One region of the Streptomyces sp. NPDC002125 genome, then DNA from elsewhere that is predicted to be linked to it. Evidence: predicted binding sites of a transcription regulator. Region 1 holds the regulator's gene; each other region holds the start of a gene.
The links. The regulator HrcA, encoded in region 1, represses chaperone genes, less so after heat shock. The targets are predictions, from matches to a motif close to TTNGCACTCNGNNNNNCNGAGTGCNAA.

Region 1 (9,235 bases):
TGCGCTCCTCGTCGTGGTCGAGGAAGGCCGCCTCGAAGGAGTTGCGGGCCAGCGTCCGCAGGTGCTCCTGGTCCAGGCCGAGCGCCTCGTGGACGGCGTGGAAGGTGTCTCCGACGTATCCGCCGAAGTAGGCCGGGTCGTCGGAGTTCACCGTGCAGAGCAGGCCCGCGTCCATCATGGCCCGGAGCGGGTGCTGCTCCAGTACGTCGATGGCGCGCAGCCGTACGTTGGACAGCGGGCAGAGCGTGAGCGGGATCCGCTCGGAGACCAGCCGGTCCACCAGCTCCGGGTCCTCCATGCAGCGCAGCCCGTGGTCGATCCGCTCGACGCCGAGGACGTCCAGGGCCTCCCGGATGTACTCCGGCGGGCCCTCCTCACCGGCGTGGGCGACCTTGCGCAGCCCGAGGGCCGTGGCGGCGGCGTACACCTCGCGGAACTTGGCGGGCGGGTGCCCGACCTCCGCCGAGTCGAGGCCCACGGCGCTGATGCGGTGGAGGTACGGCTTCGACGCCTCCAGCGTCTCCAGCGCCGACTCCTCGGACTTGTCGCGCAGGAAGCACATGATCAGCTGGGTGGAGATGCCGTGCGTCTCCTCGCTGCGGTCCAGCGCCCTGCCGAGCCCCTCGATGACCGTGCCGATCGGGACGCCCCGGTCGGTGTGGGCCTGGGGGTCGAAGAAGATCTCCGCGTGCCGGACCCCCTGGGCGGCGGCGCGGGCGAGGTAGGCGTCGGCCAGTTCGGCGAAGTCCTCCTCGGTGCGCAGCACGGCCATGAGCGAGTAGTAGAGGTCCAGGAAGCTCTGGAGGTCCTCGAAGAGATAGGCCTTGCGGAGCTCTTCGGTGTCCGCGTAGGGCAGGTCCACGCCGTTGCGTGCGGCGAGCGCGAAGGCCAGCTCGGGTTCGAGGGTCCCTTCGATGTGGAGGTGGAGTTCGGCTTTGGGGAGGTGCACGGGGTTCTCGTTACGTGTGGCGGGTGGGTACGGGTACCCGGATCAGGTCCTGGGCGATGGTCAGTCCGCCTTCGAAACCGGCCGCCCTGGCCTGGTGCTCGAAGGCGTCGGGGTCGGTGTAGCGCTGGGAGAAGTGCGTCAGCACGAGGTGCCGGACGCCCGACTCCTTCGCCACCCGTGCCGCCTGTCCCGCGGTGAGGTGACCGTGGTCGGCGGCGAGCCCGGCGTCCTCGTCGAGAAACGTCGACTCGATGACCAGCATGTCGCATCCCTCGGCGAGGGCGAACGCGCCGTCGCAGAGCCGGGTGTCCATGACGAACGCGAAACGCTGTCCGCGGCGGGTCTCGGAGACCTCGTCCAGTGTGACACCCCGCAGGCTGCCGTCCCGCTGGATGCGTCCGACGTCCGGCCCGCCGATGCCGTGCTCGGCCAGCTTCGCGGGCAGCATGCGCTTGCGGTCGGGCTCGGTGAGACGGTAGCCGTAGGCCTCGACGGGGTGCGAGAGCCGGTGGCTGTCGAGGGTGTACGACTCGGTGGTGGCGAGGACCCCGTCGGCGGAGACCGGGACCTCGGTCAGCTCGACGGACTCGCGGTAGGCCGTCGAGTAGCGCAGCCGGTCGAAGAAGCGCTGTCCGCTCGCCGGGAAGTGGGCGGTGACGGGGTGCGGGACCCGGTCGAGGTTGATCCGCTGGATCACTCCGGCCAGGCCGAGCGCGTGGTCGCCGTGGAAGTGCGTGACGCAGATCCGGTTGATGTCGTGCGCGGCGACGCCCGCGCGCAGCATCTGGCGCTGGGTGCCCTCGCCCGGGTCGAAGAGGATGCCTTCGCCGTCCCAGCGCAGCAGATAGCCGTTGTGGTTGCGGTGGCGGGTCGGGACCTGGCTCGCAGTGCCGAGGACCACGAGTTCTCGTACGGACACGGGCGTTCTTCTTCCGGCCTCTGCTGGCTTCTTCGGGCCTCTGCCGGCCTCTACTGGCTTCCTTCGGGCCTCTGGCCGGCTTCCCCTAGCCGGGGGGCCACTGCATGCCGCGTCCACCGAGGACGTGGGCGTGCGCGTGGAAGACGGTCTGTCCGGCGCCGGCACCGGTGTTGAGCACGATGCGGTAGCCGGTCTCGGTGATCTTCTCGTCGGCGGCGACCAGACCGGCTTCGCGCAGCACGTCGGCGGCGATCTGCGGTTCGGCTGCGGCGAGCGACGCGGCGTCCGGGTAGTGCGCCTTCGGGATGACCAGGACGTGCGTGGGGGCCTGGGGGTTTATGTCGCGGAAGGCGACGGTGGTCGCGCTCTCCCGGACGATGGTCGCCGGGATGTCTCCCGTGACGATCTTGCAGAACAGGCAGTCGGTCTGCGGCTCTCCCGCCATGGGCCGGCCTCCTCGGTCGTCTGGTCCTCGTGATCAGTACACCGGCATGCTATCCGGCCGGACCGGTGCGACGGTCCTGGTGCGGGGGCGGGCCGTCGCGGAAGCCCGGACTGCCCCGAGGCCCCGCCTCCACCGAGGCCGGACTCGGCGAGGCCCCGCGTCCGCCGAGGCCCGGAGCGGCGGTGGGGCGCGGGCGCGGAGACCCCGGACCCCGGCGAGGCCCCGCGTCCACCGAGGCCCGGACCGCGGTGGGGCGCGGGCGCCGTGCTCAGCCCCAGCGGCCGGTGCGGCCCATCAGAAGGGCGGCGGCGGCCGTCCCCGCCGTCGAGGTGCGCAGCACACTGGGGCCGAGCCTGTACGCGGGCGCCCCGGCCTCGGCGAAGGCGGCCAGCTCCTGGGGGGACACCCCGCCCTCCGGGCCCACGACCAGCACGATCGAGCCCCGGGCGGGGAGTTCGGCGGTGGCCAGCGGTTGGCTGCCGCTGTCCCGGTCCTCGTGCAGGACGCCCGCGAAGTCCGCCCCGGCCAGCAGGGCCGCGACCTGCTTGGTCGTCATGGCGTCGGCCACCTCGGGGAACCGCACCCGGCGCGACTGCTTCCCGGCCTCGCGCGCCGTGCTGCGCCACTTGGCCAGGGACTTGAGCCCCCGGTCGCCCTTCCACTGCGTGATGCAGCGGGCGGCCTGCCAGGGCACGATCGCGTCGACGCCCGTCTCGGTCATCGTCTCCACGGCGAGCTCACCGCGGTCGCCCTTGGGCAGCGCCTGGACGACGGTGAGGAACGGGGTGGGGGCGGGCTCCTCGTGGACCGTCTCCAGGCCGGTGACGACGAGCCGGTCCTTGCCCTCGGCGGCCCGTACGACGCCCTCGGCGTAGCGGCCCCGTCCGTCGGTCAGGACGACGTCCTCCCCCGGGTTCAGCCGCTTCACGGAGACGGCGTGCCGCCCCTCGGGCCCTTCAAGGACGAACTCCGGCCCGGCGGGCAGCTGTTCGACGACGAAGACCGGTGCCGTCACTGGGCACTCCTCACACTCACTGCCGCACGCGCGGCTTCCATTTCTGCGGCGAGCAGGCCCACGAGCTCCCCGGCCGGCAGCTCCCGCGCCAGCCGGTGCCCCTGTCCCGCCCACAGGGCCAGGCCCTGGGCGTCCCCCGCCTTGGCGGCGGCCTTGCGCAGCCCCGAGGTCAGCTGGTGCACCTGCGGATAGGCGGCGGGGGCGTACGGCCCGTGCTCCCGTACGAAGCGGTTGACCAGCCCGCGCGCCGGGCGCCCGGAGAACGCCCGGGTCAGGGCCGTGGTCACGAACAGCGGGTTGGTCAGCGCCTGCTTGTGCAGCGGATGCGCGCCCGACTCCGGCGTGGCCAGGAAGGCGGTGCCGAGCTGTGCCGCCACGGCTCCGGCCGCGAGGACCGCCGTGATCTGGGAGCCGCGCATCAGTCCGCCCGTCGCGACGATCGGCAGCCGCACCGACTCGCGGACCTCCGCGATCAGCGCGAGCAGCCCGGTGCCGCTGAGTCCGGCCTGCGGGTCGTCGCGGTGCGTGGACTGGTGGCCACCCGCCTCCGTTCCCTGGACGCAGAGCGCGTCGGCGCCCGCCCACTGGGCGTTCCGCGCCTCCTGGGCCGAGGTGACCGTGACGACGGTGAGGGTCCCGGCCGCGGCGAACGCTCCGAGGACCTCGCGGCTGGGGCAGCCGAAGGTGAAGGAGACCAGGGGCACGGGGTCGTCCAGCAGGATCGCGACCTTGGCCTCGTAGCCGTCGTCGCCGCTGGAGTCCGGGTCGCCGAGCGGAGTCTCGTACCAGGCGGCCTCGCCGGCCAGCTGGTGGCGGTAGACCTCGACCGCGCTCGGGTCCGCGACCAGCGGCTGCGGCATGAAGAGGTTGACGCCGAAGGGCCGCCCGGTCATCCTCCGGAGCTGCTTGACCTCGTTGTACATCCCGCCCGCCGTCTTGTACCCGGCGGCGAGGAAGCCGAGCCCTCCGGCCTCGGCGACGGCGGCGACCAGCTCGGGGCGTGAGACCCCGCCCGCCATCGGGGCCTGCACGATCGGGTAGCGGCAGAGATCGGTCAGGGCCAAGGACATGACCGCATCGTGCCATGTCCCGCCGATCGTGCCGAATCAGCCGTTTTCCCCGGGCCGACGGCCCGCCCCGCACGCACGACCGCCCGCCGGCACGAGGCCCGCGGGCGGTGCGGTGAACGGGTTCAGCGGCCGTTGAAGGCGTCCTTCAGACGGGAGAAGAGGCCCTGTTGTCCCGGCTGGAACTGCCCGGTGGGCCGCTCCTCGCCGCGCAGCTTCGCCAGCTCCCTCAGGAGGCGCTCCTGCTCGGGGTCCATCTTCGTCGGGGTCGTCACCTCGACGTGCACGATGAGGTCGCCGCGTCCGCCGCCGCGCAGGTGCGTGATGCCGCGCCCGTGCAGCGGGACCGACTGGCCGGACTGGGTGCCCGGCCTGATGTCGATCTCCTCCAGGCCGTCCAGCGTCTCCAGCGGCACCTGGGTGCCGAGGGCCGCCGCGGTCATGGGGATGGTGACCGTGCAGTGCAGGTCGTCGCCGCGCCGCTGGAACACGGCGTGCGAGAGCTCGTGGATCTCGACGTACAGATCGCCGGCCGGGCCACCGCCGGGGCCGACCTCTCCCTCGCCGGCGAGCTGGATGCGCGTGCCGTTGTCGACACCCGCGGGGATCTTCACGGTGAGGGTGCGCCGCGAGCGGATGCGGCCGTCGCCGGCGCACTCGGGGCAGGGGGTCGGCACGACGGTGCCGAAGCCCTGGCACTGCGGGCAGGGGCGCGAGGTCATGACCTGGCCGAGGAAGGACCTGGTGACCTGGGAGACCTCGCCACGGCCGCGGCACATGTCACAGGTCTGCGCGGAGGTGCCGGGTGCGGCGCCCTCGCCACTGCAGGTCGTACAGACGACCGCCGTGTCGACCTGGATGTCCTTGGTCGTGCCGAAGGCCGCCTCGGAGAGGTCGATCTCCAGGCGGATCATCGCGTCCTGGCCGCGCCGGGTGCGCGAACGGGGTCCGCGCTGCGACGCCGTACCGAAGAACGCGTCCATGATGTCGGAGAAGTTGCCGAAGCCACCCTGTCCGAATCCGCCCGCGCCACCGCCGCCCGAGGCGGACAGCGGGTCGCCGCCGAGGTCGTAGACCTGCTTCTTCTGCGGGTCCGACAGCACCTCGTAAGCGGCGTTGATCTCCTTGAACCGCTCCTGGGTCTTCGGGTCCGGGTTGACATCCGGGTGCAGCTCGCGTGCGAGCCGCCGGAATGCCTTCTTGATCTCGTCCTGAGATGCGTCGCGGCGCACGCCGAGTACGGCGTAGTAGTCCGTGGCCACTTACGACTCCGCCAGGATCTGTCCGACGTAACGTGCCACTGCGCGTACCGCTCCCATCGTTCCGGGGTAGTCCATGCGGGTCGGTCCGACCACGCCGAGTTTGGCGACTGCCTCGTCGCCCGAACCGTAGCCGACCGCGACGACGGATGTGGCGTTGAGGCCCTCGTGGGCGTTCTCGTGCCCGATCCGTACGGTCATGCCCGAATCCGTTGCCTCACCGAGCAGCTTCAGGAGTACGACCTGCTCCTCCAATGCCTCCAGCACCGGCCGGATCATCACAGGGAAGTCGTGCCCGAAGCGGGTGAGGTTGGAGGTGCCGCCGATGATCAGCCGCTCCTCCGTTTCTTCGACCAGAGTCTCCAGGAGGACGGAGAGCACCGTGGATACGGTTCCCCGGTCCTCGCTCTCGAAGGACTCCGGCAGGTCCTGCACCAGCCGCGGGACGTCCGCGAAGCGCCGTCCGACGACCCGGCTGTTGAGCCGGGCCCGCAGATCCGCCAGAGACGTGTCACCGAACGGTGCAGGGCAGTCGATCATACGCTGTTCGACCCGGCCCGTGTCCGTGATCAGTACGAGCATCAGCCGGGCGGGAGCCAGCGAGAGCAGTTCCACGTGCCGCACCGTCGAACGGGTCAGCGAGGGGTACTGCACGACGGCGACCTGTCTGGTCAGCTGCGCGAGCAGCCGGACCGTGCGGCCCACGACGTCGTCGAGGTCGACCGCGCCGTCGAGGAAATTCTGGATGGCCCGGCGCTCCGGCGACGACAGGGGCTTGACGCCCGCGAGCTTGTCGACGAAGAGACGGTAGCCCTTGTCCGTCGGAATGCGCCCGGCGCTGGTGTGGGGCTGGGCGATGAAGCCCTCCTCCTCCAGCACCGCCATGTCGTTGCGGACGGTGGCCGGGGAGACCCCGAGGCTGTGCCGCTCCGTGAGCGCCTTGGAGCCGACGGGCTCCTCGGTGCCGACATAGTCCTGAACAATGGCGCGCAGCACTTCGAGTCTGCGTTCGCTGAGCACCGCGCACACCTCCAGCTGTGGTTCTCCGGCGTCTGCCTGGCACTCTGTGCGTTCGAGTGCCAGCAATCCCCCCGGTCAGTGTACGGGGGCAGGGTGGGCCGGGGGCAAGGGCGACCGGCCACGCTGTTCGCGCGACGGTGCAGGTCGTTGCCGATAGCGTCGCCCCATGGACGTCGCTTGGGAAGAGTTCGGCTGGGAGCGGTTGGGCAACGGTACGGGGCGGCGGCGCCTTCCCGTCTGGGACGCCACCGCCGCGCTCGTGGCGGGGCCGGACGCCACGTTGCTGTACGACACCGGTTCGTCGCTCAGGGAGGGCGTCGCGCTGCGGACCGAGGCGGAGGGCCTGCTCGGCCGGAGGGTGACGCATATCGCACTGAGCCACCCGCACTTCGACCATGTGCTGGGCACCGCGGCCTTCGCCGGTGCGGAGGTCTACGGCGCGGTGGGCACGGCCGCGCTCCTGGAGCGGGGCGCCGGGGAGCTGCGCGCGGACGCCGTGCGGCACGGGATGAGCGAGGCGGACGCCACGGCGGCCACGGACGCCCTGGTGGCCCCGAGGCATCAGGTGAGCGGCGAGTGGACGCTCGATCTCGGCGGCGGTCTCCAGGTGCTGCTGGCCAATGTGGGCCCCGGGCACAGCGGGCACGACCTCGCTGTGCTGGTGCCGGGCTCCCCCGTCGTGGTGCTCTGCGGCGATCTGGTCGAGGAGTCCGGCGAGCCGCAGGCGGGGCCGGACGCGGTCCCCTCGCACTGGCCGGCGGCGCTGGACCGGCTGCTCGAACTGGGCGGCGAGGACGCGCTGTACGTGCCGGGGCACGGGGCGGTGGTGGACGCGGCGTTCGTACGGGCGCAGCGTGATCAACTGGCGGCCCGCTTCGGCGTGTCGTGAGGGCGGGTCCGGAAAGGGGACCCGATTATCGTGCTGCCATGCGCAGCTACCAGCCGGATCTGACTCCGCCGTGGAAGAAGTCCGCCCCCGCCCCCGAGGTGCCCGCCGAGCCCGACCTGGTCGTCGAGGAGGCCGTCACCGGCTTCTGCGGGGCGGTGATCCGCTGCGAGAAGACGGCGCAGGGGCCGACGGTCACGCTGGAGGACCGCTTCGGCAAGCACCGGGTGTTCCCGATGGAGCCACGCGGTTTCCTGCTGGAGGGCAAGGTGGTCACCCTCGTACGCCCCTCGGCCGGCGGCCCCGCGCGCCCCTCCCGCACGGCGTCCGGTTCGGTGGCGGTCCCCGGGGCGCGGGCGCGGGTGGCGCGGGCGGGCCGGATCTATGTGGAGGGGCGGCACGACGCCGAGCTCGTCGAGCGGGTCTGGGGGGACGACCTGCGCATCGAGGGCGTGGTGGTGGAGTACCTGGAGGGCATCGACGACCTCCCCGCGATCGTGCGGGAGTTCGCGCCGGGGCCGGACGCCCGGCTCGGGGTGCTGGTGGACCATCTGGTGCCCGGCTCGAAGGAGTCCCGGATCGCCGCCCAGGTCACCGATGCGGACGTGCTGGTGGTGGGGCATCCGTACATCGACGTCTGGGAGGCCGTGAAGCCCTCGTCCGTGGGCATTCCCGGGTGGCCGGTGGTGCCGCGCGGCCAGGACTGGAAGACGGGCGTCTGCCGTGCGCTGGGCTGGCCGGAGAACACCGGCGCGGCCTGGCAGCACATCCTGTCCAGGGTCGGCTCGTACAAGGACCTGGAGCCCCAACTCCTCGGCCGTGTGGAGGAATTGATCGACTTCGTCACCCTTCCCGCCTGATGTCCCCGGGCCGTCGAAGGTAATCCGGTACCGATCCCTGTGAACACCTGCGCCGCATGCGTGTCATCCGTTATTGAGTGGTGACGGGCGGGTTCGGCGGAGGGGAAGGCGCGGGGGCGGATGACGCGTGAAGTGTGGCGGGACAGTGCGGAGAACGAGGCGGCCTCCGCCGTCTTCCATCTCATGCAGGAGCTGATCGACCAGTACCGCGTCAACCGTCCGGTGATGCCGCTGGTCGTGGCGCAGGCCAAGGACGCTTCGGCCGGCGCCGACATCGACGGCAGGGTCGAGCAGATCGTGCGGCAGGTCCACCGCGCGAACCAGTTGCGCCGGGTCCCGGTGAAGCTGCTCGACGGCCAGGGCGACAGCCCGTACGAGGCCGCGCTCGCCATGGTCCGCACGCTCACCGAGCGGCCGTGGGAGACCCGGGGCACCTCCCAGTACAAGCCCTTCGTCTTTCCCCGGTCCCGGCTGCTCGCCGCCATCGAGCAGGCCACGACGACGGTCCTGGCGCAGCCCGGCCCGGGTTCCGCCCGGGAACGCGACGAACGGATCCTGGAACAGCTGGGCAGCCTGCGCTGGCGGGCGACCCGGCCGGGGCGCGGCAACTGGTGGGACTCGCTGCGCGCCTCGGTACGGCCCGAGACCTTCGTCGGGGCCGTCTTCATCGCCGTGCTCAGCGTGCTGCTGGGCGAGATCGGCTGGCTGCTGACCGCCCTGGTCGCCGCGGCGGCGCTGCTCGGTCTCGCGGTCGTACGGCTGGTGACGACGGCGGCGCCGCCGCTGCTGTGGCTGCGCAGTGCCAGCCGGTGGCT
Region 2 (9,235 bases), on a different contig from region 1:
GACATGGAGTGGCGCGGCATCGCCAACTACACGGCGCTGTTCACCGACGAATACTTCTGGACCTCACTGCGCAACACGTTCACCATCGGCGTCCTGTCCACCGTCCCGCAGCTCGCGATGGCCCTGGGACTCGCGCACCTGCTCAACTACAAGCTGCGCGGGCGCACCTTCATCAGGACGGCGATCCTGCTCCCGTACGCCACCTCGGTGGCCGCCGCGACGCTGGTGTTCGCCCAGCTCTTCGGCCGTGACTTCGGGCTGATCAACTACGCGCTGGGGCTGGTGGGCGTCAGCCCCGTGGACTGGCAGACCGGCACGGTCGCCTCGCAGATCGCCGTCTCCACCATCGTCGTCTGGCGCTGGACCGGATACAACGCGCTCATCTACCTGGCGGGCATGCAGTCCATCCCGGGCGAGCTGTACGAGGCCGCGGAGATGGACGGGGCCTCGCGCTGGCGGCAGTTCATCCATGTCACGCTGCCCGGTCTGCGGCCCACGATCGTCTTCACGGTGATCGTGTCGACGATCGGCGCCACCCAGCTGTTCGGGGAGCCGCTGCTCTTCGAGGGGTCCATCTCCGGCGGCATCTCGCACCAGTACCAGACCCTCGGCCTGTACATGTACGAGCAGGGCTGGGGCTTCTTCCACCTGGGCCGGGCCGCCGCCATCGCCTGGGTGATGTTCGTCCTGATCGTGGTGCTCGTCGGGGTCAACGCCCTCGTCGTGCGCCGCCGTGCCCGTAAGGAGGCCGGCCGATGACCACGCTCGCCGCACAGCCGACCACGCCCGAGACCGTACCGGCCACGACCCCGCCCGGCGGGCGCAGGAAGCCGCGCGGGCCGCGGGGCATGCAGGGCGGCTGGCTCTCCTACCTGATCCTCGGCTTCGCGCTGCTGGTCTCGGCGTTCCCGTTCTACTGGACGATCGTCGCGGCCAGCCGGTCCAACGCGGACCTCGCGAAGGTCCCGCCCAGCCTGCTGCCCGGCCCGAACCTCATCAAGAACTTCGACGCGGTGCTGGAGGAGGCCGCGATCGGCAAGGCGCTGCTGAACTCGTTCATCGTGTCCGGCTCCATCACGGTCGGCACCGTGCTCTGCTGCACCCTGGCCGGATTCGCCTTCGCCAAGCTCCGCTTCAAGGGCCGGGGCGCCCTGCTCGCCCTCACCATCGGCACGATGATGATCCCGCCGCAGCTCGGCGTCATCCCGCTGTTCATGCTGATCGCGGAACTCCAGTGGGTGAACCAGCTCCAGGCCGTGATCCTGCCCGGACTGGTGTCGGCCTTCGGAGTGTTCTTCATGCGTCAGTACCTGGTGCAGTCGCTGCCCGACGAACTGATCGAGGCGGCCCGTGTCGACGGCGCGTCGACCGCGCGCATCTTCTGGTCGATCGTCGTCCCGGTCGCCCGGCCCGGGATGGCCGTGCTCGGGATGCTCACGTTCATGACCGCGTGGAACGACTTCTTCTGGCCGATCATCGCCCTGTCCTCGCAGGAGCCGACCGTGCAGGTCGCCCTGCGGCAGCTCGGCGGCGGCTACGTCCACGACCAGTCGGTGATCATGGCCGGCACCCTGCTCGGCACCCTCCCCGTACTGCTCGTCTTCGGCCTGCTCGGACGGCAGATCGTCGGCGGGATCATGCAGGGAGCTGTCAAGGGCTGAGCTGCCGCCAAGGGCCGAGCCGCCGTCAAGGGCTGACCTGCCCGTCAAGGGCTGAGCCGTCCCCCCACCACCCCATCTCACCTCCTGGAGTGCCTGTCTCATGACCGCTGTCGATGCCCGCCCCACCACCGCGGCGGGGCTGCGGTTCCCCACCGGATTCCGCTGGGGGACGGCCACCGCCGCCTATCAGATCGAGGGAGCGGCCACCGAGGACGGCCGCACCGAGTCCATCTGGGACACCTTCAGCAGAATCCCCGGCAAGGTCCGCAACGGCGACACCGGTGACATCGCCGCCGACCACTTCCACCGGATGCCGGACGACGTGGCGCTCATGAAGGAGCTCGGCGTCACCGACTACCGCTTCTCGGTGTCCTGGTCCCGGGTCCAGCCGACCGGCCGCGGCCCCGCCGTCGAGCGCGGACTCGACTTCTACCGGCGGCTCGTCGACGAACTGCTGGGCGCCGGCATCCGGCCCGTCGCGACGCTCTACCACTGGGACCTGCCGCAGGAGCTGGAGGACACGGGCGGCTGGCCGGAGCGCGACACGGCGCACCGGTTCACGGAGTACACCGGGCTCGTGGCGCACGAGCTCGGCGACCGGGTCGCCACCTGGACGACGCTCAACGAGCCCTGGTGCGCGGCCTTCCTCGGCTACGGGAACGGGGTCCACGCCCCCGGGCGAACCAGCGACCTCGCGGCCCTGCGCGCGGCCCACCACCTCAACCTGGCCCACGGCAGCGCGACCAGCGTCCTGCGGAACGTGCTGCCGCCCTCCGCCGAGGTGTCGCTGACCCTGAACCTGCACGCCCTGCGGCCGCTGACGGACACCCCGGCGGACCACGAGGCCGTGCGGCGGATCGACGCCGTCGCCAACCGGATCTTCCTCGACCCGGTCTTCCACGGGCGGCTGCCGCAGGACCTGGTGCGCGACACGGCGTCGATCACCGACTGGTCCTTCGTCCGGGCCGGGGACCTGGAGGTCATCTCCGCGCCGCTGGACTCCCTCGGCATCAACTACTACTCCCCCAGCGTCGTTTCCGCCGGCACGTCGGAGTCCCCGTCCCCGTGGGCGGGTGCCGAGAAGCATGTGGCGTTCACTCCCGCGGACGGACCCCGCACCGCGATGGACTGGCCGGTGGACGCGAACGGGCTGCACGAACTCCTCACCCGGCTCGGCGGGGAACTGCCCGGCCTGCCGCTGATGGTCACCGAGAACGGCGCCGCGTACGACGACTACGCCGACCCCACGGGCCAGGTCCACGACCCCGGAGCGGGTGGCGTACCTGGACGCCCATCTGTCGGCCGTGCACCGGGCTATCCAGGACGGCGTGGACGTGCGCGGGTACTTCCTGTGGTCGCTCCTGGACAACTTCGAGTGGGCGTACGGCTACAGCAAGCGGTTCGGCATCGTCCACGTCGACTTCGCGAGCCAGCGCCGCACGGTCAAGGACAGTGCCCGCTGGTACGCGGACGTCATCGCACGCGGCGGTCTCGACCACCCCTGACCGTCGGAGACGAGATTGCCGGAGGGGACACGACGACGCCGGCCCCCGGGACGAATCCCGGGGGCCGGCGTCGTACAGGTACTGCGAGGAGCTGCTGACCCCGAGGGATCAGAAGTCCATGTCACCGCCCGGCATGCCGCCCGGAGCAGCCGCAGAGGCCTTCTCCGGCTTGTCGGCGATGACGGCCTCGGTGGTGAGGAAGAGCGCGGCGATGGACGCGGCGTTCTGCAGGGCGGAGCGCGTGACCTTCGCCGGGTCGAGAATGCCCTCGGCGATCATGTCGACGTACTCGCCGGTCGCGGCGTTGAGGCCGTGACCGATCGGCAGGTTGCGCACCTTCTCGACGACGACTCCACCCTCAAGACCACCGTTGACGGCGATCTGCTTGAGCGGGGCCTCCAGCGCGAGCTTGACGGCGTTGGCACCGGTGGCCTCGTCGCCCGTCAGGTCGAGCTTCTCGAAGACGGCCGAGGCCTGGAGCAGAGCCACGCCACCACCGGCGACGATGCCCTCCTCGACGGCGGCCTTGGCGTTGCGCACCGCGTCCTCGATGCGGTGCTTGCGCTCCTTGAGCTCCACCTCGGTGGCGGCGCCGGCCTTGATGACGGCCACGCCGCCGGCCAGCTTCGCGAGGCGCTCCTGGAGCTTCTCGCGGTCGTAGTCCGAGTCGGAGTTCTCGATCTCGGCACGGATCTGGTTGACGCGGCCCTGGACCTGCTCGCTGTCACCCGCCCCGTCCACGATCGTGGTCTCGTCCTTGGTGATGACGACCTTGCGGGCGCTGCCGAGCAGGTCCAGGCCGGCGTTCTCCAGCTTGAGACCGACCTCCTCGGAGATGACGGTGCCACCGGTGAGGATGGCGATGTCGCCGAGCATGGCCTTGCGGCGGTCACCGAAGCCCGGAGCCTTGACGGCGACGGACTTGAAGGTGCCACGGATCTTGTTGACGACCAGCGTCGACAGAGCCTCGCCCTCGACGTCCTCCGCGATGATCAGCAGGGGCTTGCCCGACTGCATGACCTTCTCCAGCAGCGGAAGGAGGTCCTTCACGTTGGAGATCTTGGAGTTGACGATCAGGATGTACGGGTCGTCGAAGGACGTCTCCATACGCTCCATGTCGGTCGCGAAGTACGCCGAGATGTAGCCCTTGTCGAAGCGCATACCCTCGGTGAGCTCCAGCTCCAGACCGAAGGTCTGGGACTCCTCGACGGTGATGACGCCTTCCTTGCCGACCTTGTCCATCGCCTCGGCGATCTTGGCGCCGATCTCGGTGTCGGCAGCGGAGATGGAGGCCGTCGAAGCGATCTGCTCCTTGGTCTCCACGTCCTTCGCCTGCTCCAGCAGAGCGGCGGAGACGGCCTCGACGGCCTTCTCGATGCCACGCTTCAGAGCCATCGGGTTGGCACCCGCGGCGACGTTGCGCAGGCCCTCGCGGACGAGCGCCTGGGCGAGAACGGTGGCGGTGGTCGTACCGTCGCCGGCGACGTCGTCCGTCTTCTTGGCGACCTCCTTGACCAGCTCCGCACCGATCTTCTCGTACGGGTCCTCGAGCTCGATCTCCTTGGCGATGGAAACACCATCGTTGGTGATCGTGGGCGCGCCCCACTTCTTCTCGAGGACGACGTTACGGCCCTTGGGGCCGAGGGTGACCTTGACGGCGTCGGCGAGCTGGTTCATCCCGCGCTCGAGACCGCGCCGTGCCTCCTCGTCGAACGCGATGATCTTGGCCATGTGAAGTGGTCCTCCCGGACAGGGGTGGATTTCTCCGGACCGAGAGGCGCCCGCGACGGACGGCCAGCGTGCTCACCGGTTCCTTGCCCCGGCAAGCGTGCGGGCCTCACCGGCCCGGTCCTAAGTTCTGTCACTCTCACCTGGAGAGTGCTAACGCCAATGATTAGCACTCGACCCCTGCGAGTGCAAGCGTCCCCCTCGGGATGTGGACAACCACGGGCCCGAGCGTCCCCCTCCGGATGGGACAACCACGGGCCCGGCCGGGGACGCACGAGGGGCCCGTCCCCCGGTGGGAGGTACGGGCCCCGCGTGTGTGAGTGGTGTCGTCGGACGACCGCGCCGAGCTCAGCCGACGGCGAGCTTGACCATGTCCGCCTGCGGCCCCTTCTGGCCCTGCGAGATCTCGAATTCAACTCGCTGACCCTCTTCGAGGGTGCGGTACCCGTCCATCTGGATCGCGCTGTAGTGGACGAAAACATCCGCACCACCGTCGACCGCGATGAAGCCGTACCCCTTCTCCGCGTTGAACCACTTGACGGTGCCCTGAGCCATGCCTAACTCCCCTATTACTGGCCCTTGCACGAGCACCGCACTTCGCGGGCCCGGGTCAGAACTCACCCTCCGACAGGAGAGGGTGGCGTGCGCCGGAACGCGTCGACCGCGGCCGAATGTATCTGCCCAACTGCCCTCTGCAACAGGTCAATCGGACGAGAATTCTGGGCACACATGAACGCCCGGAAGGGATGAATTCGTGAACATCCTGGGCAAGTCGGGCCTGACAAAGGCCACTTATGGCGCAAGGAGTTCACGTACTTTGGCTGCTTCTTGTCGTGGCCGGGCGCATTCTCATATGCGGGCGGCACGGGCAGCGGCGGGGACTTCCCCAACTGTACCGCGCTCAACCATGCAGAATGGCCCCCTCCGTTTCTCTCGCGGAGGGGGCCATCGTGCTCACGCTGCGCAGTCGGGCGGCCGGGCCGGCCCGTGAGGGGCGATCAGCCTCCGGCGACGGCCGGGATGATCGAGACGCCGGCGCCGTCCGGGGTGACCGCGTCCAGGCCGCCCTCGAAGCGCACGTCGTCGTCGTTGACGTACACGTTGACGAAGCGGCGCAGCTTGCCCTGGTCGTCCAAGACGCGGGCGCCGATGCCCGGGTGGTTCTGCTCCAGGGACGCGATGACCTCGGAGAGGGTCGCACCCTCGGCCGCGACCTCGGCCTGACCGCCCGTGTAGGTGCGGAGGATGGTGGGGATACGGACCTTGACGCTCATGTGGGTGCCTTCCTTGGGTCTCGGGTGGTCAGCTGGCGGCGGCGAGGCCCGCGTCGCGGAACGCGTCCAGGCTGGGCCGGATCGTCGCCGACAGGCCGGTCGTCGGGGCGACCGCGTCGAGCGTCTTCAGGCCGTCACCGGTGTTCAGGACGACGGTGGTCAGCGCCGGGTCGAGCACACCGGCGTCGATCAGCTTCTTCGTCACACCGACCGTCACCCCGCCCGCGGTCTCGGCGAAGATGCCCTCGGTCCGGGCCAGCAGCTTGATCGCGTCGACGACCTGCTCGTCGTTGACATCCTCCACGGCACCACCGGTGCGCCGGGCGATGTCCAGGACGTACGGGCCGTCGGCCGGGTTGCCGATCGCCAGGGACTTGGCGATGGTGTTCGGCTTCTGGGGCCGCACCACGTCGTGACCGGCCTTGAAGGCGGTGGAGACCGGGGAGCAGCCCTCGGCCTGGGCGCCGAAGATCTTGTACGGCTTGTCCTCGACGAGGCCGAGCTTGATCAGCTCCTGGAGACCCTTGTCGATCTTCGTGAGCTGCGAGCCGGACGCGATCGGGATGACGATCTGGTCGGGCAGCTGCCAGCCGAGCTGCTCGCAGATCTCGTACGCCAGGGTCTTGGAGCCCTCGCCGTAGTACGGCCGGAGGTTGACGTTGACGAAGCCCCAGCCCTCGCCGAGCGGGTCACCGATGAGCTCCGAGCAGAAGCGGTTGACGTCGTCGTAATTGCCCTCGATGCCGACCAGCTCGCCGCCGTACACCGCGGCCATGACGACCTTGCCCTGCTCCAGGTCGTGCGGGATGAACACGCAGGAGCGGAAGCCGGCGCGGGCCGCGGCGGCACCCACCGCACCGGCGAGGTTGCCGGTGGAGGAGCAGGAGAGCGTGGTGAAACCGAAGGCGCGGGCGGCCTCGACGGCGATGGCGACGACACGGTCCTTGAAGGAGTGCGTCGGGTTGCCGGAGTCGTCCTTGACGTACAGACCGCCGGTCACGCCCAGCTCGCGGGCGAGGTTGTCGGCCTTGACCAGCTTGGTGAAGCCGGGGTTGATGTTGGGCTTGTCCGCGACATCGGAGGGGACGGGCAGCAGCGGCGCGTAGCGCCAGATGTTGTCCGGGCCTTCGGCGATGCGCTTCTTCAGCTCTTCGGGGGAGCCGCTCGGCAGGTCGTACGCCACTTCGAGCGGCCCGAAACAGGACACGCAGGCGAAAATGGGGCCGAGCTCGAAACGCTCACCGCATTCGCGGCAGGAAAGCGCGACGGCGGGACCGAGATCCACGGCGGAAGTACTGGTGTCGGCGGCAACTGTCTGCACGGCCATGATGGCGGAGGCCCTTTCTCCTCATCTTCCTTGCGACGTATTTCGCCACAAGACGGAATTGGCACCTTCCCCACCGTGACCTCGCGGTCGGCAGGAGGGTTGCCGGGACTTCAACGGGCCGTTCCCTCAGTCCCTCTGGATGAGCGCTATGGCACCGGACCATGGATCCGGGCGTTTTTTCGCGGACCGACCCCGACATGCGAGGGTCATCCGCGTTGTTCAAGACTGTAACCGAAGCACCGGACGATTGAGATAGTCGTCCGTACCGCGAGATGGATCACATACAGGGAGTATCGACCGTGCTGGAAGAGGTGGAACGCTGGCTGACCAGGCGTTCCTGGTCGGCCGCAGACCGCCCGCTCGACCGTCTCACGGCCGCCCGGGAGAGCGGTCCGCACCGCTCCCGCGTCAGCGTCGTCCTGCCCGCGCTGAACGAGGAGGCGACCGTCGGCGCGATCGTCGCGGAGATCCGGCGCGAGCTGATGGAGAAGGTCCAGCTCGTGGACGAACTGGTGGTGATCGACTCCGGTTCCACCGACGGCACCGCCCGCGCCGCGCGCCGGGCCGGAGCCCGGGTCGTGCACCGGGACGCGATCCTGCCCCGGGTACCCGCGGTCCCCGGCAAGGGCGAGGTGCTGTGGCGGTCGCTGCTGGTGACCAGCGGGGACATCGTCTGCTTCGTCGACGCCGACCTCAAGGACTTCTCGGCGGACTTCGTCTCCGGCATCGTCGGCCCGCTGCTGACCGACCCCACGGTGCAGTTCGTCAAGGCGATGTACGACCGCCCGCTCGGCGAAGCCGCAGGCCAGGGCGGTCGCGTCACCGAGCTCGTGGCACGCCCCCTGCTCAACCTGCACTGGCCGAGCCTCGCCGGCTTCGTCCAGCCCCTCGGCGGCGAGTACGCCGTACGGCGCTCCCTGCTCGAACGGCTGCCCTTCCCCGTCGGCTACGGAGTGGAACTGGGCCTGCTCGTCGACGCCCTGCACACGGTCGGTCTGGACGCGCTGGCCCAGGTCGACGTCGGCGTTCGCAAACACCGCCACCAGGACGGCCAGGCCCTCGGCAGGATGGCCGCCACGATCTACCGCACGGCGCAGCTGCGGCTCTCCCGGGGCTCGCTCGTACGCCCCGAGATCACCCAGTTCGAGCGGGGGCCCGACGGGTTCGTCCCGCACACCCATGCGGTGGACACGGAGGAGAGGCCGCCGATGCGGGAGATCGCCGAGTACGCCTCGCGCAACGCGGCGTAACGGTTCTTCTCGCTCAGCCGCACGCAGACTTCACGTTTGGCGGCTTCCCGAACGGGCTAGGTTCGGGTACATGGTCTCCGAGCAAGCCGCCCAGGTCCTCGTCGCGTCCAACCGCGGCCCTGTGTCGTACGCCCTGCGGGAGGACGGCACGCTCGACTCGAAACGCGGCGGGGGCGGGCTCGTCTCCGGCCTCAGCGCCGTCGACGACAAGCTGTGGGTCTGCGCCGCCCTCGGCGACGGCGACCGCGAGGCGGTCCGGCGCGGGGTGTCCGAGCCGGGCGTCCGGATGCTCGACATCGACGCCGGGGTCCACGCCGACGCGTACAACGGCATCGCGAACTCCGTGCTCTGGTTCGTCCACCACATGATCTACGAGACGCCGGTGGAGCCGGTCTTCGACGCGGAGTTCCGCGGGCAGTGGGCCTCCTACGAGGCGTACAACCGTGCCTTCGCCGAGGCGCTCGCCGAGGAGGCGGGCGAGGGCGCCGCC
Region 3 (9,235 bases), on a different contig from region 1:
GCCGAGGACCCCGCCGACGGCCGGATCGTCGGCTACGCGGGCCTGGCCTCGGCCGGCGACCTCGCCGACGTCCAGACGATCGCCGTGAGCCGGAGCCAGTGGGGCGGCGGCCTCGGCTCCGAACTCCTCGGCGACCTGCTCCGGCACGCCACCGCCTTCGAGTGCACCGCGGTGCTCCTGGAGGTCCGGGTCGACAACACCCGCGCGCAGAAGCTCTACGAACGCTTCGGCTTCGAACCCATCGGCTTCCGCCGGGGCTACTACCAGCCGGGCAACATCGACGCACTCGTCATGCGCCTGACCGTACAAGGAACAGAGACAGACTGATGGCTGACGAACCTCTCGTACTCGGTATCGAGACCTCCTGCGACGAGACCGGCGTCGGCATCGTGCGCGGGACGACCCTCCTCGCCGACGCCGTGGCGTCCAGCGTCGACACCCACGCGCGCTTCGGCGGGGTCGTCCCGGAGATCGCGTCCCGCGCCCACCTGGAGGCGATGGTCCCCACCATCGAGCGCGCCCTGAAGGACGCCGGGATCAGCGCCCGCGACCTCGACGGCATCGCGGTGACGGCCGGCCCCGGGCTCGCCGGGGCGCTGCTCGTCGGGGTGTCGGCCGCCAAGGCGTACGCGTACGCCCTGAACAAGCCGCTCTACGGGGTGAACCACCTGGCCTCGCACATCTGCGTCGACCAGCTGGAGCACGGCCCGCTGCCCGAGCCGACGATGGCACTGCTGGTCAGCGGCGGGCACTCCTCGCTGCTGCTGGCCCCGGACATCACCAACGACGTACGGCCGCTCGGCGCGACCATCGACGACGCGGCGGGCGAGGCCTTCGACAAGATCGCCCGGGTGCTGGACCTCGGCTTCCCCGGCGGACCGGTCATCGACCGGCTGGCCAGGGAGGGCGACCCGAAGGCGATCGCCTTCCCGCGCGGCCTGAGCGGCTCGCGCGATCCCGCGTACGACTTCTCGTTCTCCGGCCTCAAGACCTCCGTGGCCCGCTGGATCGAGGCGAAGCGCGCGGCAGGCGAGGACGTTCCCGTACGCGACGTGGCGGCGTCCTTCCAGGAGGCCGTGGTGGACGTCCTCACCCGCAAGGCTGTCCGGGCGTGCAAGGACGAGGGCGTCGACCACCTGATGATCGGCGGCGGTGTCGCGGCCAACTCGCGGCTCCGGGCGCTCGCCCAGGAGCGGTGCGAGAAGGCCGGGATCAGGCTGCGGGTCCCCAGGCCGGGCCTCTGCACGGACAACGGCGCGATGGTCGCGGCGCTCGGCGCGGAGATGGTGGCGCGCAACCGCCCGGTCTCCGACCTGGACCTGTCCGCGGACTCCTCGCTCCCGGTCACCGAGACCCATGTGCCGGGTACGAACGGCCACAGCCACAGCCACAGCCACAGCCACGACCACGACCACGTGCACGAGATCAGCAAGGACAACCTCTACTCATGACCGTCGCCCTGATGTGGGAGGCCCGCGCCACCGACGGCCGCGGCGCGGAACTCCTGGAGTGGGCCAGGGCGCGTACGGCCGAACTGGCCCGGGAACCGCTGCGCAGCGAGCTGCTGCGCGCCCCGCAGGACCGGGTGCTCGTCCTGACCTGGTGGGAGGCGGCGTACGACGCGGAGCTGCCGGAGCTGCCGGAGCCCGACGCCGCGCTCATCACGCGCGCCGTGCACCGCTGGCGCTTCGAGTCCCTCGGTCCCGCGTCCGGCTGACAGCCCGGCACGGCCCGGTGTGGCCCGGTCCGTGCCGATGAGTTTCCGGTCCCGGGCCGGTCTACCTTGCACAGCGGACGACGACGTTCCTCACGCAAGGAGAAGGCCATGCAGAAGATCAAGCCCTGTCTCTGGTTCGACGGCCGTGCGGAGGAGGCGGCCGAGTTCTACGTGTCCGTCTTCGGCGGTGACTCCCGCGTCCTCGGCGTCACCCGCAACACCGGCTCGGCGCCCGGGGAGGCCGGCTCGGTCCTGACGGTGGACTTCGTGCTCGCGGGCCAGGAGTACACCGGCCTCAACGGCGGCCCAGCCTTCACGTTCAGCGAGGCCGTCTCGCTGAGCGTGGACTGCGCGGACCAGGAAGAGGTCGACCGGTTCTGGGCGAAGCTCACCGAGGGCGGCGAGGAGAGCCGGTGCGGCTGGCTGAAGGACAAGTTCGGCCTGTCCTGGCAGATCGTCCCGAGGGTGCTGCCCGAGCTGATCGCCGGTCCCGACCGGGAGAGGGCGGACCGCGTGATGAAGGTGATGATGGGAATGGTCAAGCTGGACGTGCGGGCCATCGAGAACGCCTGAGCCCGCGTTCCACGCCGTGCGCTGGCGGGTGAACGGGCGCACCCTGGAAGCAGGATCTCCGGGAGGTGACCGTCATGATGGAGACAGTCGTCGGATGGCACGTCGAGCTGGAATTCGAGGAGGACACCCACCGCACCCGCGCGGCGGCTCTCGTACGGCTCAGCGACGGGTCGGAGGTACGGGCGCACGGCTACGCCAGCCGTCACCCCTCCGACAAGGAACAGCCACGGGTGGGTGAGGAGATCGCCGGGGCCCGCGCGCTGAACGAACTGGCGATGAAGCTGCTCACCAAGGCGCACGACGAGATCGACGAGGCCTCCGGCAGGACTTCGCACCCGCTGTCCTGACGCCCTCGCCGCCGCGGGGTCACGCAGCGGCGGCAGCCCGGTGCGCGCGATCGGTAATGTCTGGGCCATGCCCAGCAGTTCACCGCTTCCGCCACCGCCCCCGCCTGCCGAGATCCGTTCATGGCCCGACAGGGAAGCCCTGTTGAGGGACCGCGCGCTGATACTCGGCGAGCTGGTGAAGATGTTCATCGGCCCCGGACGGCTCGGAATCCTGTGGATGTGGGCGGGCGTCGCCGCGATCGGCTGGTCCCTGGTGGGAGCGGCGTTCCTGATGTTCGAGGACGCCTACGACCCCCTCGGCATGATCCCGGGCGTCATCTGCGTCGCCATCGGCGCCGCCGTGCTGGTGCCCGCCGCCATCCTGCTGTCCATGGGCGTGGCGAGGGACCTGCGGGTCCACCGCCTTCTCGTGCAGTGGGGCGGGCTCGACCGCGACCCGGCCCGTGACCTGCCCCTGCGCAGGCCGCGGGCCGCTCTCGCCTGGCTGCTGCTGTCGTTCACGCTCTGCGCCGCGGGACTGTTCGGCTGCGTCGCCGTACCCGCGACCGCGAGGGCGGGCCAGGAGACGTACGGGCTGGTGGCCTGGCTGGTGGGGCTCGGCTTCCTCGGCTGGCTGACCGGACTGACCGGGCTGGTCAAGGCGTTCGCCCACCGCCGCTGGGTGCTGCGGGTGCTGGTCGGCGGGCAGGCGCCGCCGGCCGGGGCGGGCGGCTGATCAGGGGCGCTTCACCGGCTGCCCGACCAGCATCGTCGGGGCCCCGGCCACCCGGGTCAGGAAGACCGTGGCCGCGTGCGGGCCCTGGAGCTTCATCTTCCGGCGCAGTTCCTCGGGTTCGACCGCGGAGCCGCGCTTCTTGACGGTCAGGACACCGACCTGACGCTCCCTCAGCAGGGCCTTCAGCTTCTTCATGTTGAAGGGCAGCTGGTCGGTGATCTCGTACGCGGTCGTGACCTCGGAGGCGTACGGCGCGTCGCTCGTGACGTACGCGATCGTCTCGTCGATCAGCCTGCCCTCGCACCGCTCCACGACGTCGGCCACCAGATGGGCGCGGATGACGGCTCCGTCGGGCTCGTGCAGATACCGGCCGACGGGGCCGACCGGCGGGGCGGGGGGCGGGCCGTCATACGAGAGCGTGGCTCCGGACGGGAGCACCGTGGCCCGGAAGGTGCCGGGGGCGAAGCCCTCGCCGAACCAGAGCACCGCCTCCTTCACATCGCCGCCGTCCGAGATCCACTCGGCCTCGGCCCGGGGGTCGATCGCCTCGTGGGGGACGCCGGGAGCGATCTTCAGCGCGGCGCGGGGCGCCTTCAGCGCGGCCCCGGTCGCCCAGGAGAGCGGCGGCGAGTAGGCCTCGGGGTCGAAGATCCTGCCGCGTCCGCCGCGCCGCGCCGGGTCGACGAAGACCGCGTCGTACGGAGAGGTGTCGATCTCCGTGACGTCGGCGCACCGCACCTCGACGAGCTCCTGGAGGCCGAGCGCCTCGGCGTTGGCGCGGGCCACCTCCGCCGTGAGGGGATCGCGGTCCACGGCCAGTACCGAGATGCCCGCCCTGGCCAGCGCGATCGCGTCGCCGCCGATGCCGCAGCACAGATCGGCGAGGCTCCGTACGCCCTGGTCGGCGAACCGGCCGGCGCGGTAGGCCGCTACCGATGTCCGGGTCGCCTGCTCCACGCCGTTCGGGGTGAAGAACATGCGGTACGCGTCCGCCGCCCCGAACTTCGCGACCGCGCGCTGCCGCAGCCGCGCCTGGCCGAGCGCCGCCGACACGAGGGCGGCGGGGTGGGTGCGGCGCAGCCGGGTCGCGGTGGCCAGCTCCTGGGAGGGGTCGTGGTCGCGCAACTCGTCCAGGAGTGCCGCGCCCTCGGGGGTGCGCAGCGCGGCGAAGGCGGCGAGCGGGCCGGCCTGATCGGCGGGGGGAAGGGCGTTCACGCCTCCATTGTGAGCCAGCCGGGGGACGTGGCGGGTCCGGCGGCGGTGTCGCCCAGGGGTGCCGGGGCCCCGGTGGCAGGATGCGGCGCCATGCAACTAGTAGGACAAAACGAAAAGTCTGTCATGAAGCGGTACAGAACGGCCTGCGCCGTGCTGGCCGCCCTGCTGATCGCCGCGGCCGCGTCGGGGTGCGCCGACGGTACGGACGAGGGTGCGGCGGGCCGGGGGAAGGCGGCCCCGCCGGCCGCCGGGCAGCCCGGGGCCGCCGGGGAGGCGGACGCCGCGGCGGCCGAGGCGCGGGCCGCGAAGCTGAAGCGGCAGCAGGCGGCCCGGGTCGCCGCCGCGAAGAAGTGGGGGCTGGCGAAGGTCCCGCTCACCGCACCCGCGCCGCCCGCCGTGAAGCCGCGCATCACCACCCGCGAGGGGTTCGAGGTGGAGGGCGGGGAGTCGTTGCCCCCGGTCTTCACCACCGTTCCCACCGAGGAGCGGATCGTCTTCCTGACGATGGACGACGGGGCGGAGAAGGACCCCGAACTGCTGCGGATGATGACCGAACTGAAGATCCCGTACAGCGCGTTCCTCAGCGACTACGTGGTGAGCGACGACTACGGCTACTTCAAGGACATGCAGGCCAGGGGGGTCACCCTCAGCAACCACACGCTCAACCACCGGTATCTGCCAGGGCTTTCCGAGGCCGAGCAGCGGCAGGAGATCTGCGGCGAGCAGGACAGGATCGAGAAGCACTTCGGGAAGCGGCCCACCCTCTTCCGGCCGCCGTACGGGAACTACAACGGCGACACCCTGCGCGTGGCCGCGTCCTGCGGGATCAAGGCCGTGCCGCTCTGGGCCGCCGAGGCGTTCCCCGACCGCATGGAGTGGCGCGAGTGGGACCGGGACCTGCATCCCGGCGACATCGTCCTCACCCACTTCCGGGGCCGTGAGGACTGGGACGGTTCGATGGCCGACATGATCCGCAACGTCATGAAGACGATCACGGACAAGGGTTACGCCGTGGCCAGGCTGGAGGACTACGTCTGAGCGGGGTGAGGCCGGCGCGCCCGGCCGCACGTCGCCGGAACACCGCGGCCCTCTCCCGCGTTGTCCGGGGCGTGCGCCGGTCGCACGACGCCACGCGCGGGTGGTGAATTGGCACTCCGCTTGACCGAGTGCTAATCGCCGCCATAGTCTCAGTGCTGGCACTCCCCGAGGGAGAGTGCCAGCACCACCGTGCGACATGGCAGGTCCGGCACCCGCGACGACGGATCGACCTGGTCGCCACCCACAGACTGTTAAACCCCGTGAGATCTCCGAAGGGGGAGACCGGATCGTGTCGACCACCAGCTCCAAGGTTGCGATCAAGCCGCTCGAGGACCGCATTGTGGTCCAGCCGCTCGACGCCGAGCAGACCACGGCTTCCGGCCTGGTCATTCCGGACACCGCCAAGGAGAAGCCCCAGGAGGGCGTCGTCCTGGCCGTGGGCCCGGGCCGCTTCGAGAACGGCGAGCGCCTTCCGCTCGACGTCAAGACCGGCGATGTCGTTCTGTACAGCAAGTACGGCGGCACCGAGGTGAAGTACAACGGCGAGGAGTACCTCGTCCTCTCGGCGCGCGACGTCCTCGCGATCGTCGAGAAGTAGTTCACCCACGTTTGCTTCTGTTCTGCGCCCCTGGCCCCCTGCGAAATCACTAGCCGGGCGGCGAGGGGCGCAGTTCGTTTTGAGAGGGAAGAAAGCAGCCCATGGCGAAGATTCTGAAGTTCGACGAGGACGCCCGTCGCGCCCTTGAGCGCGGCGTCAACAAGCTTGCCGACACGGTGAAGGTGACGATCGGTCCGAAGGGCCGCAACGTCGTCATCGACAAGAAGTTCGGCGCCCCCACCATCACCAACGACGGTGTCACCATCGCGCGCGAGGTCGAGCTCGACGACCCGTACGAGAACCTCGGTGCCCAGCTGGTGAAGGAGGTGGCGACCAAGACCAACGACGTAGCGGGTGACGGCACCACCACCGCGACCGTGCTCGCCCAGGCCCTCGTCCGCGAAGGTCTGCGCAACGTCGCCGCGGGTGCCTCCCCGGCCGCCCTGAAGAAGGGCATCGACGCCGCGGTCAAGGCCGTGTCCGAGGACCTCCTCGCGACCGCCCGCCCGATCGACGACAAGGCCGACATCGCCGCCGTGGCCGCGCTCTCCGCGCAGGACCCGCAGGTCGGCGAGCTCATCGCGGACGCGATGGACAAGGTCGGCAAGGACGGTGTCATCACCGTCGAGGAGTCCAACACCTTCGGTCTGGACCTCGAGTTCACCGAGGGCATGGCCTTCGACAAGGGCTACCTCTCCCCGTACATGGTGACCGACCAGGAGCGTATGGAGGCCGTCCTCGACGACCCGTACATCCTGATCCACCAGGGCAAGATCGGCTCGATCCAGGAGCTGCTCCCGCTGCTGGAGAAGGTCATCCAGGCGGGTGGCTCCAAGCCGCTGCTCATCATCGCCGAGGACGTCGAGGGCGAGGCGCTCTCCACCCTCGTCGTCAACAAGATCCGCGGCACCTTCAACGCCGTCGCGGTGAAGGCCCCGGGCTTCGGTGACCGCCGCAAGGCCATGCTCGGCGACATCGCCACCCTCACCGGTGCGACCGTCATCGCCGAGGAGGTCGGCCTCAAGCTCGACCAGGCCGGTCTGGACGTGCTGGGCACCGCCCGCCGCGTCACCGTCTCCAAGGACGACACGACCATCGTCGACGGCGGCGGCGACTCCGCCGACGTCAAGGGCCGGGTCAACCAGATCAAGGCCGAGATCGAGTCCACGGACTCCGACTGGGACCGCGAGAAGCTCCAGGAGCGCCTCGCGAAGCTGGCCGGCGGCGTGTGCGTGATCCGTGTCGGTGCCGCCACCGAGGTCGAGCTCAAGGAGAAGAAGCACCGTCTGGAGGACGCCATCTCCGCGACCCGCGCCGCGGTCGAGGAGGGCATCGTCTCCGGTGGTGGCTCCGCTCTGGTCCACGCCGTCAAGGTCCTCGAGGGCAACCTCGGCAAGACCGGAGACGAGGCCACCGGTGTCGCGGTCGTGCACCGCGCCGCCGTCGAGCCGCTCCGCTGGATCGCCGAGAACGCGGGCCTCGAGGGTTACGTCATCACCTCGAAGGTCTCCGAGCTCGACAAGGGCCAGGGCTTCAACGCCGCGACCGGCGAGTACGGCGACCTGGTGAAGGCCGGCGTCATCGACCCGGTCAAGGTCACCCGCTCCGCCCTGGAGAACGCCGCGTCCATCGCGTCGCTGCTGCTCACGACCGAGACCCTGGTCGTCGAGAAGCCGGCCGAGGACGAGGCAGAGGCCGGCCACGGCGGCCACGGCCACTCCCACTAGTACGGCTCCGTACGCCACCGAGGCCCGGTACCCCCGTCGCGGGGGCACCGGGCCTCGGTGTTCGTACGGAGCCGGATCTACTGCGGGCCGTACGTCCGGCCCGCGCGTGAGGTCACTCCGCCGAGGACGTTGCGGGGCGTCAGCTTCACCAGGCCCATCAGCGCCTTGTAGCGCGGGTCCGGGACCGACACCGTCCGGCCCCTGGCCAGATCCGCCAGAGCCGCGGTCACCAGCTTGTCCGCGTCGAGCCACATCCAGTCCGGGATGTTGCCCGTCCCCATCCCGGCCCGCTCGTGGAACTCGGTCCGCACGAATCCGGGGCACAGCGCCATGAGCCGCACCCCCGAACCCGCCAGGTCCTTCGCCGCGCCCTGGGTGAACTGCACGACCCACGCCTTCGACGCCCCGTACGTGCCCCGGGGCAGGAAGGCCGCGACGGACGCCACGTTGACCACCCCGCCCCGGCCGCGCTCGCGCATCGAGCCCGCCGCGGCCGAGGTCAGCCGCAGCACCGCCTCGCAGTGGACCTTGAGCATCGTCAGTTCGTCGGCCAGCGAGACGTCGAGATAGCGCCCCTTGTTGCCGAACCCGGCGTTGTTGACCAACAGGTCGACGGGGCTCACACGGTCCGTCAACCGCGCTTCGACCGCCTCGATCCCGGCGTCCGTGGACAGGTCGGCCGTCAGCACCTCGGCCTCGATGCCGTGTCCGTCGTGCAGCTCCGTGGCCTGGGCCCGCAGGCGCTCCGTGTCGCGGGCCACCAGCACCAGATTGTGCCCGTCACCCGCGAGCCGCCGTGCGAAGGCGGCCCCGATGCCCGCCGTCGCGCCCGTAATCAGTGCAGTCGTCATACGCGGCACGTTAGTGCCCCGTGAGGAGGGCCACCGACCCGCCTTCGCGCCAGGCCGGCCCGGCTCCCGCACCCGCCGTCCGCCCCGCGTCCCGCGCCAGTGGTACCGCCCCTCACCGGACGTACCGTCAGGAAGCCGTGCTGGCGCCGTACTTCGCCACGTACTCCTGCGCCGCGCGCAGGGTCTCGGTGTGCAGCGCGTCCCCCGCCGCCAGCAGTCGCGGAAGCAGCTCCCGCTCCGTGGTCGTCGCCCGGAACTCCATGGCGGCGGTGATGTCGTGGGCGGGCAGGTGCACCAGCTCGACCGGATCGCCGGAACGGATCGTGCCCGGTTCGATCACCCGCAGGTACGCCCCCGTCACCCCCTCACGGGTGAACCGCTTCACCCAGCCCCGCTCGCCCACGTGGCCCGCGAACGTACGGCACGGGATACGGCCACCCGTCACCTCCAGGAC

Region 2: a site for HrcA is predicted at 5,061-5,087, ahead of groL (chaperonin GroEL). Genes of this name have one in related genera too.
Region 3: a site for HrcA is predicted at 5,714-5,740, ahead of groES (co-chaperone GroES). Genes of this name have one in related genera too.

Annotation. Positions count from the first base shown of each region.
Region 1 is NZ_JBSFDD010000044.1:32,770-42,004, forward strand. It holds gene ACWCQM_RS39410 (adenosine deaminase) at 1-949, opposite strand, end outside; gene ACWCQM_RS39415 (ribonuclease Z) at 960-1,868, opposite strand; gene ACWCQM_RS39420 (histidine triad nucleotide-binding protein) at 1,954-2,313, opposite strand; gene ACWCQM_RS39425 (16S rRNA (uracil(1498)-N(3))-methyltransferase) at 2,582-3,328, opposite strand; gene ACWCQM_RS39430 (nitronate monooxygenase) at 3,325-4,398, opposite strand; gene dnaJ (molecular chaperone DnaJ) at 4,521-5,657, opposite strand; gene hrcA (heat-inducible transcriptional repressor HrcA) at 5,658-6,674, opposite strand; gene ACWCQM_RS39445 (MBL fold metallo-hydrolase) at 6,841-7,563, shown strand; gene ACWCQM_RS39450 (DUF3097 domain-containing protein) at 7,602-8,420, shown strand; gene ACWCQM_RS39455 (ABC transporter substrate-binding protein) at 8,541-9,235, shown strand, end outside.
Region 2 is NZ_JBSFDD010000011.1:164,212-173,446, forward strand. It holds gene ACWCQM_RS20670 (carbohydrate ABC transporter permease) at 1-759, shown strand, start outside; gene ACWCQM_RS20675 (carbohydrate ABC transporter permease) at 756-1,661, shown strand; partial or broken gene ACWCQM_RS20680 (GH1 family beta-glucosidase) at 1,762-3,166, shown strand; gene groL (chaperonin GroEL) at 3,275-4,897, opposite strand; gene ACWCQM_RS20690 (cold-shock protein) at 5,243-5,449, opposite strand; gene ACWCQM_RS20695 (MoaD/ThiS family protein) at 5,893-6,168, opposite strand; gene thrC (threonine synthase) at 6,197-7,495, opposite strand; SAM riboswitch class I at 7,514-7,641, opposite strand; gene ACWCQM_RS20705 (glucosyl-3-phosphoglycerate synthase) at 7,795-8,745, shown strand; gene ACWCQM_RS20710 (alpha,alpha-trehalose-phosphate synthase (UDP-forming)) at 8,816-9,235, shown strand, end outside.
Region 3 is NZ_JBSFDD010000008.1:132,272-141,506, reverse strand. It holds gene rimI (ribosomal protein S18-alanine N-acetyltransferase) at 1-327, shown strand, start outside; gene tsaD (tRNA (adenosine(37)-N6)-threonylcarbamoyltransferase complex transferase subunit TsaD) at 327-1,451, shown strand; gene ACWCQM_RS16420 (hypothetical protein) at 1,448-1,717, shown strand; gene ACWCQM_RS16415 (VOC family protein) at 1,826-2,290, shown strand; gene ACWCQM_RS16410 (DUF1876 domain-containing protein) at 2,365-2,637, shown strand; gene ACWCQM_RS16405 (hypothetical protein) at 2,705-3,352, shown strand; gene ACWCQM_RS16400 (THUMP-like domain-containing protein) at 3,353-4,567, opposite strand; gene ACWCQM_RS16395 (polysaccharide deacetylase family protein) at 4,691-5,605, shown strand; gene groES (co-chaperone GroES) at 5,895-6,203, shown strand; gene groL (chaperonin GroEL) at 6,305-7,930, shown strand; gene ACWCQM_RS16380 (SDR family NAD(P)-dependent oxidoreductase) at 8,008-8,781, opposite strand; gene ACWCQM_RS16375 (MOSC domain-containing protein) at 8,909-9,235, opposite strand, start outside.